Regions from separate parts of the Lactobacillus sp. ESL0233 genome, predicted to be linked through region 1. Evidence: riboswitches for the same ligand, from Rfam matches in the RefSeq annotation. Region 1 holds a riboswitch; each other region holds the start of a gene.

Region 1 (4,288 bases):
AGAAAATTGCACCTTTAAGTGCACCAACAACCAGTGGTTGCTTGCCTGCATAGTCTTGGGTTAACTGTTTGCCTAATTTGACGCACATTTTGTGAATATCATCTTCGGTAAACAACTTATGATCAATAATACTGTTAATATTGTCGTTTTTCGGCATTTATTTACCTTTCACTTTAAACAATTTAAATTTCTAATAAAGTCGATTATATCATTTTCTAGATGAAATAGTAGATAGTTTTAATTTTTTTTGTCTATACAAGGTTTTTATTTAAAAATGAAGTTTAATTTAAATTGTAGTTTTCTTAATATAAATTTTGCTACAATTAAGAATAATAGTAAAAAATGAAAGGCTAAAAAATGAAAAAAGAAGAAGAAATTAAAATGCTTAAAGCTTTTGCAGATGCAAACGCAACCTCTGGCTTTGAAGAAGAATTTGTTAAATTGTTTACAGAAACTGTGAAGAATTACGCTGATATTAAAATTGATGGTATGCTGAATGTTTATGCAGCTAAAAAGCAAAATAAAGCTCATCGTCCAATAATCCAGCTTGATGCCCATTCAGATGCTGTTGGCTTTATTACACAGGCTGTAAGACCTAATGGTTTAATCAAATTTGTTCCACTTGGTGGCTGGGTTAAATACAATATTCCAGCTTTACGTGTCAAAATTAGAAATCGTGATGGTGAGTATATTCCAGGAGTAGTGGCAACTAAACCGCCTCATTTTATGACTGAAGCAGAGCGTAACAATGTTCCAGATGTTGCTGACATGTCGATTGATGTTGGTTCAAGCTCACGCGAAGAAACCATTAATGATTACAAAATTGACACTGGCTGTCCAATTTTTGTTGATGTAAAATGCGAATATAATGATAAGACAGGTTTATTTTTTGGTAAAGATTTTGATGATCGCTTTGGTGCAGCTGCAATGGCGGATGTTCTTGAGGAATTAAAAGATGAACAAACAAACTTTAATATCGTTGCTGCTCTTTCAAGTCAAGAAGAGGTTGGGTTACGAGGTGCGTATGTAACAGCTAGAGAAGTTAAACCCGATTTGGCGATTGTACTAGAATCATGTCCAGCTGATGATACTTTTACCCCTGACTGGTTATCTCAAACTGGTCTTAAAAGAGGACCGATGCTACGTGATATGGATACCTCATTCTTACCTAATCCTAAATTCCAACAGTATGCCTGCGATGTAGCTGATAAAAATCATATTCCTTATACGCGCTCAGTTCGTACTGGTGGGGGACAAGATGGAGCCGCTATTTACTATGAAAATGGTGCACCTACTATTGTGATTGGTATACCTGTACGATATGAACATTCACCATATTGCTTTAGTGCATACCATGATTTTAAGGCTGCAGTTGATTTAGCAGTGGCAATTATTCGTGACATGACTGAGGAAAAGCTTGCTAGTTTTAGTAATTTTTAAATACTTAATAAAATAAAATCGTGTAAGCCAAGGCTACACGATTATGCTATAATACAAAAGAAGTCACTAGGGGTGCATATAGCTGAGAAATACCCTCTGAACCTGAACGGGATAATTCCTGCGCTAGGGAAGTGTAATAGAGTAATTTACTAGGTACTCCTAATGACTTAATAGTTATTTAGGAGTATTTTTATGTTTACAAGATCATCAAAGTGGAATGTTAAATCAATTATTTTAGTTGCTTTAATCGGAATAATTATGGGTGTGATTTACACTTATGGCTTCAATTGGGCCTATAATTTAATTAAAATGGCCTTGATTCCAACAGGCTTTGCACCGGTAGTTGATACAGTTTTTACAGGTTTGTGGCTCATGGCTGCGCCTTTAGCAATATATTTTGTGCCAACTGCTGGGTCTGGTACTATTGGTGAATTATTAGCGGCAGTTGTTGAAATGGCGATTGGGGGACAATGGGGAGCAACGACTATTATATCTGGTATTCTACAGGGAGCATTAAATGAAATTGGCTTCTTCCCTAAAAAAGAACGCTATCAGAAATTTTCTTGGGCAAGTGTGATAACAGGAGCAATTTTTGCTGGCTTGGGCTGCTTTATTTTGTCATATGTGCTTTATGGTTGGGCAAAATTTAGTCTTGTATTACAAATAACAATGTTTATTACTAACTTGATTTCAGCTGTTGTTTTTGATGGTATTTTAGTTAAATTAATTATTAATATGTTTGAACGTGCTGTAAAGCCAAAAATAAGTTAATTAGAGTAAAGTAGTTGCAACTTATCCTGTCCAAAGGTTGATAGCAGATAAAACAGTTAGCAGCTATTTTTGTTTTGGTTGAAATTTGGCTCTAGCTCGAGTAAATTTTTTGATAAAAAGAATAATTTGGATATAGATAAGGACAATTATGGTAAAAGATATTACGAACTGGCGCTCATTAGGCGGTTATGTCGGTGCAAATGGGAAAAAAGTAAAAGAAAATATGCTTTTTCGGTGTGGACAGTTATTTGATTTATCTTTAGAGCAAAAGGAGGCCGTCCGAAATAAATATCAAATTAAGCAATTAATAGATTTTCGTGGTGCTGATGAACGAAAAGAATATCCAAATTATATTTGGAATGGATTAACTTATATTACGATAGATGTTCTAAAAGCTGCTGCTACTAACCAAGCTAGTCTTGATGAAATTATTTCTGCTAATGGGGATGTTGCAGGTAATATGCTAATTACATACAAGCAACTAGCCTTAACAAATTCTGCGCGTGAGGGATATCAACAATTTTTGCTGACTCTAGTTGCCAATCCCGTACCAACAGCATTCCATTGCTTTGCAGGAAAAGATCGTACTGGTGTTGCAGCAGCGTTAATTTTAAAGTGTTTGGGTGTTGGTAATCATGATATTTTTACTGATTATTTAAAGACAATTGAAGCAAGAAGCAAAGCTAATAACGAAATTTTAAAGCTTTTAAAAGGAAAATTAGATGCAGTTCAACTTGAAAGTGTAAAGGTAGCACTAACTGTACAGCCTTCGTATTTAGAATGCTATTTTAAAACAATTAAGCAGAATTATGGGGATTTTGATAATTACTTGGTAAATGGTTTGAAGTTGCCAGCTGATTTTAAGGAAAAAATGCAAGGTACTTATTTAGAATAATTAATGAAACTCTAAATTTTAAATTGATAATGAGTTGTGAAAATTATGTAATTTTCACAACTCATTTTTATAGGCAATATTATTGAATCCTAGAGATGATGTTCAAAGAAAATAATTAGAATAATAATTTATAAATTAACTTTAAAATAGCATGATTAAAATGGATAAAATAAATAGTGTAATTATTGAAATACTATATACAACAATAAAATTTGTTAAAACATAATAGTATCGTTATATAGTTGTACGCATATAGAAAAAGTATTTTATAATACTTTTTTTAGGTTTTTTTGTATAGTGTTCAAAGAAATATAAGTACGTTTTATAATAAAAGATGTATTTATATCTATAGATTGTTAAAAAATACAAATGTTATTATTGGATTTATATAAGCTAAAATCCCCATAATCACTAATTATATGGGAATTATAAATTTCAGCAGTTTAAGTTTGCTTATAAAAGTTTATGTATTACATAAATAACAATATGGTGATTAATTATTTTATATATTTAATAGAAGGAGAAAATATGAGAAGGAATATTCAATATTTTGCTAAACTTTTTACACTTTCATTATTAGTCGCTACTGGCTTATGTGTAACAAACTCTCAATATGTTTTCGCAGAATATACTAAGGATGAGCAGCATTTAACAGGAGTTGAAGCAAATAACTTAAAAGGAAATCGTGAAAAATATGCCACTATGAATGACTATAAAGAAATGGTTACATTGGCTAAGAAAACAGGCTTTCACTATTTGGATAAGCCAATCAGAATGTATGCTTGGTATAAAGATATCAATAAAGATGGAATTTACTACTTCAGCGATAATGGAACAGGGAAATATGTTAAAGGTAATTTAGTAGAAACACCTACAAAAAATAAGCAGATGACTCCCATATCTGTTGATGAATGGAGAATTATTGGAGCTTGTAATATTGATGGTAAAGGATATTTGATTAGTCATAATTTAGATGATACTGACCAATACTTGATTCGTGCTGACAATTTTATTCTCCCTAAGCGGGGATATGAAGTTAGAAAGCATCACAAAATACCTTCTTTTTATACCAAAACTGGTAAAAAAATAAAAAAGCCTACAGTAAAAATGTGTGGGATTCACTATGAAGATTTTTTAGTATCGAAAGAAATCATAAAAATAAAAGGTCAAAAATATCGTCGT
Region 2 (4,288 bases), on a different contig from region 1:
AATTATCTTTTGCTCACGCTTTACCTTTAGGATATACTTTAACCAAAGAATAGAGGTAGAGATAAAATGGCAGATAAATCAATTAAAATTGCATACTTATACGAAGACCTAATGAATACCTATGGTGATTCTGGTGATGTCAAAATTATTCGCTATTTACTAAAAAAACAAAATTATGCAACTCAAATAGATAATATTTCTTTAAACGATAGCTTTGACGCTTTTGACTATGACTTTGTTTTTTTTGGTGGTGGCCAAGATTTTGAACAAACTGTAGTTGCCAAAGACTTACCACGTCATAAAGATACTTTAACCAACTATATCAATAGTGACGGCCCAATGTTAGGTGTTTGTGGGGGCTATCAATTAGTTGGTTCTTATTACAAAACTAATTCTGGCATTACAATTAAAGGACTAGATATCTTACCCTTCCACACCGTTTTTAAGTCAGATAAGCGAATGATTGGTGATACTAGGTATCTGAGCGACTGGGGTGAAGTTAGTGCCTTTGAAAACCATTCAGGACAAACATATTTTGATGATAAAGAAAAACTGCATCCTTTAGGCAAAATGATTGAAGGTTATGGTAATAACCCCCAAGATAAAGTCGAAGGGCTACGTTATCATAACTTTATTGGTACCTATTCTCATGGACCATTATTAAAAAACCTTAATGTCGCCCAAGCAATTGTTGACATGATTTTGGCTCGGCATGAAAAACGACTTGCGGCTCAATAAAAAAACTGAACTACTAGCTAGTTCAGTTTTTTATTACCATCGCTCTTTTGCGTAAGCCATTTGCCAAAACTGCAATTCGTAGTAGCTACTGCGAATAAAAGCTGTTTGCATCATTTGACGATCAGTTGCGGTGGCTTGACTAGCCAAAATATTTATTAATTGCAAAATATGCGTCACATTGACCTCATACCAGTCACTATCATAAGTATCTATCCATGTTTGATAGAGTGCTACGGGTGAGCCAACTTTAGCTAATTTTTGCCCAATTTCTTGATACAACCAATAACAAGGAACAATTGCAGCGATTGCTGGGGCAAAGCCATCACGTTCGAGTGTCAGATACATATGATTGACATAATTATACGCCGTAGGCGCAACCGCTGTTTGTCTAATTTCCATTGGAGTAATTTTTAATTCCGTAAAAAAATCACTGCGGGCAGACCATTCGCAAGCTCTAAGATCTGCTTCACTCTGCAATAAAAATTTTTTAATTTGCGGATTACCTGCTTGTTCAGCTAATAGATGATGGAACTTACTAAATTCAACTAAATAATATCGATCCTGCAGTAAATAAAACCGAAATTTTGTTAACGGTAGTTGGCCACTTTGTAATTCTGTAATGAAAGGATGCACCAGACTTTTTTGCCATATATTTTGTGCTGCTTGATGCAATTGCTGCGTGAAACTCATTAATTTGCCTCTTTTCTACTTTATTAATTTTATTCTTATTTTATGCCTATTTTTAATTGTATTAAACTTAAAAAGTCATTATAATAGAAAGCGATAACACGAGGGGAGCCCCCATCGCGGCTGAGATGGAACTACGTTCTAGACCCTTTGAACCTGTAAGCTAATTCTTGCGTAGGAACGTGTCAATAACCGTTAAGCTTTGACACATGATAGTGTCAAAGCTTTTTATTTACGCAAGTAGGCTAGTGCAATTGTTGGAGGTTGAAATGAAGTTAAATATTCTCAATGAATTACGAGAAAAAAATCCGGTTGTTTTAAATGCTGCTAATTTTGTCACCGTTCAAGATGTTGCTAATAGTTTAAATGCTATTGGTGCTTCACCAATTATGAGTAAAGAAATTGCCGAAGCCGAAGAAATGGTTAAGATGGCTTCAAGCGTTACCCTTAATCTCGGCACCTTAACCCAGTTGCAAATTGCCCAAATGAAAAAAATAGGCGCTTTAGCTACCCAAGATAAAAAGCCTATCGTATTTGACCCTGTCGCTGTAGGAGCGGTTAATTATCGTCTGCAAACAGCGCAGGACCTCCTCCACAGATTTCCAGTTAGCATAATCCGTGGTAATGTTGGCGAAATTGCAGCTTTAGGGGGTTTTGAATGGAATGCCCGAGGGATTGATGCTGGTTCGGGTTCAGGTAATCTTGACCAAATCACCCAAAAAACGGCTCAAAAATTGGACTGTGTTGTTATTGCTAGTGGTGCAACAGACACAATCAGCAATGGCAAGAAGATTGCACATGTTTACAACGGCACCCCGCTATTTCAAGCCCATGTTGGCTCAGGTGATGTACTATCTAGTATTGTGGCAGCTTTTGCAGCAGTTGGGGCTGATCAATTTGAAGCAGCTCAAACTGCCACCTTGGTATTTGCAGCTACTGGCGAATTACTAGCTAAAGACCATCCAAAAATTGGCCCTGGCACGTTCGGTATGCATCTGATAGACTACTTGGCTAAAGTTCAAGTTGCCGATATTGAAAAAATAGCAAAATTTGACTAAAGGACGGCTTTTTATGACTGAAAAAATTAATTCTTTCCCCCAAGTATTAACAATCGCTGGAACTGATTCTGGTGGTGGTGCTGGTATTATGGCCGATCTTAAGACTTTTCAAATGCAAAAAGTTTTTGGTACAGCAGTGGTGGTAGCTGTTACCGCACAAAATACCCTTGGTGTACAAGACTCTTTTTTAATACCATTAGAACTAATTGACGCACAATTTACTTCACTTGCCGCTGATTTTAAGATCAGCGCCTGCAAAACAGGAATGCTTGGCGATGCAGCTCACGTGCATCAAGTTGCTCTTAACCTAAAAAAGTATGATTTTGGTCCCATTACAATTGATCCCGTAATGGTAGCTAAAGGCGGTGCACCCCTGCTAAGTAAAGATGCTGTTAAAACTGTCAAAGAGGAACTTTTACCACTTGCAGATTTAGTAACACCCAACTTGCCCGAAGCTGAAGTACTGACGGGAATTAAGGCAAGCAGCGAAAAACAGTATCCCGCATTAGCTCATGCCTTACAAAAGATGGGTGTGAAAAATGTTCTAATCAAAGGTGGTCATGCTGAAAATGAACTAGTACGCGACTATGCCCTCTTAGCCGATGGTACCGATTTTTGGATTAGCAGTCCACGTACTCACACCAAAAGAACTCACGGCACCGGTGACACTTTAGCTGCAACAATTACAGCTCAGCTCGCTCACGGTCAAACTTTAAGTGCTGCAATTAAACTTGGTAAACAATACGTAGCCAAAGCTATCGCAGAAACCATCCAAGTTGGCCATGGTCACGGACCACTTAATCATTGGGTAAAAATAAACTAGGAGAAATTATGCAAAAATTTGATCCCACACAGTTAACCGCATATTTTGTCTGTGGAACACAAGACCTGCCCGCAAACAAAAGTCTACCAGAATTAGTAGAAGAAGCTCTCAAAGCTGGCATCACTGCTTATCAATTCCGTGACAAGGGTCCTAAATCAACTTTGAAACAAAGTGACCACTTATCAATGGCCGAAGAACTACACCAACTTTGTCAAAAATATGATGTGCCATTTTTTATCGATGATGATGTTGCTTTAGCCAAAAAAGTTCACGCTGAAGGAATCCATGTTGGTCAAGATGATGAAGATATTACCCAGGTAATAAATGAAGTAGCCGGCCAGATGATTGTGGGCTACTCATGTTCTACTATGACAGAAATTACCAAAGGCGACCTTATTGCTGGCATTGATTATTATGGCAGTGGTCCAATTTTTACCACACAATCAAAAGACGATGCTGATCCAGAAATAGGTCTTACTGGTTTAGCTAAACTAGTCAAGCGCACTAGTAGACCAATCGTTGCAATTGGTGGCATTAAGGTTACAGATTTACCAGCAATTGCCCAAACTAATGTAGCTGGCGCAGCCGTCATTTCAATGATTTCCCAAAGTAAAGATATTAAAAAAGCGGTTGCAGCAATGCTTACCACCAATTGGCAGCGACAATAAGAACAGTTAGCTTCTTCCTCGTTATTTAAAGTCTTAGCTAACTTCAAAAAAGGCAGTACCACCTTCAGTACTGTCTTTTTTTACTTCTTTAAATATACTTCATAAGAGTAATCTTTACTTTGCTTCAAATTTTTCAATACTAGGAGGTTTTTAATACGGCTAGGTGCATTGTTACGGCTCTTTTAAACATAATTAATCGAAATTGAGACAAATCTACTTGATCCTTGCAGAATTACCGTTGGACCATTACCTTTTGCTGTACCATTAATTTCTACTTCACCCAAAATAGTAGCTAAATTGTCCTTAAGTTGCCA
Region 3 (4,288 bases), on a different contig from region 1:
TAGTCCTTACCATAAATAAGAAGATAATAAAAAACAATCAACTATGAAGTGCCCCCAAATTGGGGGGTTATTTTTATGGCTAAATTATCTAAATAAGATAAAATTACAAGCTATCGGCTTGGCATGAATATTAAATTGTTCTTCCTGAATTAAGTTGGCGTTATCAGGTTAGATCTAATATTGATTACTTGCTGGCGTTTCTTGCACGTCACGGCCTAACTATTTTGGCTTAACTTTACACTATTTATAGTAATGACTTTAACCCTCAAGTGGGTAATGTTTTACGGCTTTGAAAAGCAAGTTAAAAATCTTAATGAACTAGAAGATGCAATCAGAGACTACATTGAGTATTACAACCAGAAAAGAATTAAAAGCAAACTAAAAGGACCAACTCCGATTAAATACCGGTAATTAGTCCTCAGTTAATAATTAATAAAGCGAACTAATTTTGGGTTCGCATCATCTATATGGCTATTTTTTATTTAATTTAAAGTAAGTAGTGCAAGGTTAACAAATAATAGAATAATACCGCTATATATCCAATCACTTATTTTTATTGGAATTGCCACGATCGTTGTCCGTGGCGCATCTTCAACATAGCCATGTGACTCCATTGCTTGGGCTAAATTTTCGGCTGAATTGAGGGCAATTAAGATTGCTTTGAAGTAGAGTGTAGGTGACCAAAAACTTAAATAAACTCCCCGCATCATTGCAGCGGTTTGGACTTTTTTAATTGCTTGTTTCATTTGGGGAACAAGATTAAGTGCTGCTAAAATGCCATATGCGAATTTACTTGGTAGATGAAAATTTTGTTCAAAGCAACGAGCAAATTCTGTGGTCGTAGTTCCAATAAAAACGCAGTAGATGGTCAGAGTGTAGACATAAATTCTACTAGCTAAACAAAGAGCGTTCTGTAAATTGGGTTCAGGTGTAAACCAGTACAAAGTAGCAAAGATGGTCGTTGCTGCTACTAATGGTAAAAGTAATGTTAAAAGTAAATTTTTGATTTTGACATGATTAAAAAGTAAATAAACTACTGCTATTCCAATAATGATTAAATTTGTAGGTAAGCTGGTTGTCAATGATATCTCTAAAGAAACTATTACTGCTAAAAAGAATTTAAAACTAGGATTCAATGCGAACACCTCATTTCGTTACATAGGTTAATTGTTGGTTTTTAAAAACAAGATGATAATCACACCACTCCGCAATGTTAGTAAGGTCGTGGGTAATAATTACTAGTGTTTGCCCTTGTCGAGCTTGGTTCTCCTTTAATAAATTTATGATTTGTTTAGCAGAATGATTATCTAAGCCACTTAGTGGTTCATCAAGTAAGAGCACAGCTTGACTAGCAATGATCATCAATAAAATTTGTAATTTCTTTTGTTGGCCACCAGAAAGGGAATAGACAACTTGATCTAAGGTTTGATCTAATTCCAAGGCAATTAAAGCTTTATTAATTTCTGGGTCAGTAAAGAAATGGTTATTAGGACTTTTTTTACTCAAGTTAAGCTCATCTGCAACTGAAATATTAATAAATTGGTCACTAGCTTTTTGGAAAACTTGCCCAACTTGCCGCAAATATTTACGCGTGGATAATTGGCTAATTTCATGGTCATAATAAGTCAAGCTGCCATCGTAGGATAACATTTTACTAAGGGCATTAAAAAGTGAAGTTTTACCAATGCCATTAGCTCCCGTAATGAGGGTGGTTTTACCAGCCATAATTTGTAAGTGCTTTTGGTTTAAAAGTAATCGATTTTCACTAATTTTTGTATTAGTTAAAGTAAAACAGGGCTGCTCACTTTGAGGGAGAGCAAAATGATAATTTTTTTTATCTTTATTTTTTTGCAATAAGTTATCTTTGGCTGCTGCACTTAGCTTAGTGATTACTTTTTTTTGAAATTGAAATATATTGTCACAAATATTTTGATAATTGCTTAAAAGATGATCACTAATGAGAATAGTTTTCCCTTGTTTTTTTAAAGCTGCTAATTTGTTAATTAAAAAGCGTCGAGCATCTGGATCACAATTGGCAAATGGCTCATCAAGTAAATAAAGATCTACATCCATTGCTACTAGAACAGCTAGTGCGACTCGTTGCTGTTCACCACCAGACATTGTATTAATTTTTTGATCAAGTAGGTGGTCAATCTGGGCAAATTTAACGGCCAATTTAAGACGTTGGGCATATTGTTCACGGTCAACTTGGAGGTTTTCTAAAGCGAAGATAATTTCTTCTCGCGGAGTAGACATTGTAAATTGTTCACTAGCATTTTGGAACAGCATCGCAGCTCGTAAGCCATTTAAATCAACTTCCCCAGTGAGTTGACCAGCATATTTGGGATAAAGTGCTACAAGTATTTTTAGTAGGGTAGATTTGCCGCAGCCTGAAGGTCCTACTAATAATGAAAATTCTTTTGTAGGTATGGTTAAACTAAGGTTATCTAAAATTTTATTCTGCAGGTCATATGTAAAAGTTAAATTTTTAATAGTAATCAATTTTATTTCCTAAGTATAAAAAAAGTCATCATGGTTTCATACCAGATGACGTAAAATTCAAGTGATTTTCCCTTCGTTGGCATTATCCATGCAGGTTCAGTGGGTATGTTCTCAGCCTTATCGGCACCCCAATATCAGTGTCATTATACCTAAAAGATGGTTTGCTGTCTATCTTGATCATGATATTAAAGTAAACTTTTTTGCTTTAAAAATTTATAAGTAACAAATCTTTTGATATATAATTAAAGTATAATATAAAATCATTGAGAAGGTGAAGGTATGACAGCAGCTAGGCTGGAACAATATTTAGCGAGTGTTTTACAAGCAACAAGTACTGATACAAATGAGGTATGTCTCAAACCAGTTAATAGCACTTTTGATCTATTTACGATTTATCTTGAAAATCATAATACTGGTCTACATCGCTATCAAACTGCTCGTCAAACTATTATTTTTATGGTGGCAGGAACAATAAACATAAAAATCAATGGAAAAAATATTCGTTTAGCAACAGGAAATAGCGTTTTTTTAGAACCAAAATGTGAATATGATGTTCCTCGGCAAACTAAAGAAGATATAATCGTTAAATTTGAATTTACTAATCATTTAAATTTTCTCAATGCTATAGCTAAATTTAATGATGACGAGCAGACAATAGTTAGCCAAATAAAGTTATCTCTTAAGACGGAGCGGTTGTTATATTTAAAAAATTCAAAATTAGCCAAACCCACCCAACTGATGAGAAGAATCGTTGATGAATATTTAAACCAAAATTTGTTTACTAGTGAAATGATTAGTGCAGAATTAATGATGGCATTTTTAACAACGATTAGAAATCAAAAGCTATCAGCTCTACCACTGGTTAACTATGAATTTGCTGAGACAGCTCTAGATCAATATATTGATGAAAACTTTGCTCATATTACTTTGGAACAAACTGCAAAGCATTTTGGTTTAAATCCTAATTATTTTTCAACTTTAGTTAAGCAAAAGACTGGAAAAAGTTTTGTTGAGCATGTTGATGAAAGACGCATGCAGGAAGCACGTACTTTACTAGCACGCCCCGATATTTCGGTTAGAGATATTATTGCTCAAGTAGGATATAGTGGTAAATCTTTTTTTTATAAAAAATTTAACGAGTATTATCATGAAACGCCAGTTCAAATGCGGACGGAATTATTTAGACAGGCGAATATCAACTTAAAATAGCGGGATGTTAATTTTATTATATAACTATTGTTATGATATATATATATAAACTTCTGCTTGCTGGATACATATGCTACAATCGCTTTCAAAGTTATATTTATAGCATAATTGTTTGTTAATGACTTTAAATTTAAATCACATAGGTGTAGCCGAAAGGACACAAGATATGAGCAAAAGAAAAGGCATTTTTAAAGATGGTAAAAAAATAATATTGGGAGCTGTTACCTTTATAATGCTAAGTTTTTTAACTGCTAATACTAAAGTTGCAGCAGCTTCCTTGCCATCTAGCCCCAAACAGGCTGTAGCTGTATACGATGGTGTTACTGCTACTAATTCAGTTAAGGTAAAATATCAAGACGATAAGGGTAATCCAATTGAATCGTTCAAGGATGAGGTAATTTCAACATCTAAAATTAAAGTACCCCAAATTCCAGGTTATACATTTAAGTCAGCTCAATATGCTGATAAGCCAATCGATTCTAAAGATAATTTAATTGAAATTACAACTCCTGTTGCAGATGGAATTTTAATTTTAACTTATACTAAAGATACGGTAGTTGATAAACGCGAACCAATT

What was found. A riboswitch is a leader RNA that binds a small molecule or an ion and turns the genes downstream of it on or off. The one in region 1 is predicted to bind thiamine pyrophosphate.
Region 2: another riboswitch for thiamine pyrophosphate. It lies ahead of thiM (hydroxyethylthiazole kinase); the one in region 1 lies ahead of F5ESL0233_RS01750 (ECF transporter S component).
Region 3: another riboswitch for thiamine pyrophosphate. It lies ahead of F5ESL0233_RS00445 (ATP-binding cassette domain-containing protein); the one in region 1 lies ahead of F5ESL0233_RS01750 (ECF transporter S component).

What each region holds. Positions count from the first base shown of each region.
Region 1 covers NZ_REHH01000006.1:18,161-22,448, forward strand. The annotation lists gene hpt (hypoxanthine phosphoribosyltransferase) at 1-157, opposite strand, end outside; gene F5ESL0233_RS01745 (M42 family metallopeptidase) at 358-1,440, shown strand; TPP riboswitch at 1,499-1,587, shown strand; gene F5ESL0233_RS01750 (ECF transporter S component) at 1,633-2,211, shown strand; gene F5ESL0233_RS01755 (tyrosine-protein phosphatase) at 2,360-3,106, shown strand; gene F5ESL0233_RS01760 (hypothetical protein) at 3,635-4,288, shown strand, end outside.
Region 2 covers NZ_REHH01000009.1:257,488-261,775, forward strand. The annotation lists gene thiD (bifunctional hydroxymethylpyrimidine kinase/phosphomethylpyrimidine kinase) at 1-2, shown strand, start outside; gene F5ESL0233_RS07510 (type 1 glutamine amidotransferase) at 67-738, shown strand; gene tenA (thiaminase II) at 772-1,428, opposite strand; TPP riboswitch at 1,520-1,623, shown strand; gene thiM (hydroxyethylthiazole kinase) at 1,695-2,483, shown strand; gene thiD (bifunctional hydroxymethylpyrimidine kinase/phosphomethylpyrimidine kinase) at 2,497-3,306, shown strand; gene thiE (thiamine phosphate synthase) at 3,312-3,974, shown strand; gene F5ESL0233_RS07535 (hypothetical protein) at 4,157-4,288, opposite strand, start outside.
Region 3 covers NZ_REHH01000003.1:20,881-25,168, forward strand. The annotation lists gene rlmH (23S rRNA (pseudouridine(1915)-N(3))-methyltransferase RlmH) at 1-19, shown strand, start outside; gene F5ESL0233_RS00435 (IS3 family transposase) at 277-411, shown strand; gene F5ESL0233_RS00440 (energy-coupling factor transporter transmembrane protein EcfT) at 483-1,136, opposite strand; gene F5ESL0233_RS00445 (ATP-binding cassette domain-containing protein) at 1,147-2,502, opposite strand; TPP riboswitch at 2,554-2,643, opposite strand; gene F5ESL0233_RS00450 (helix-turn-helix transcriptional regulator) at 2,782-3,711, shown strand; gene F5ESL0233_RS00455 (MucBP domain-containing protein) at 3,878-4,288, shown strand, end outside.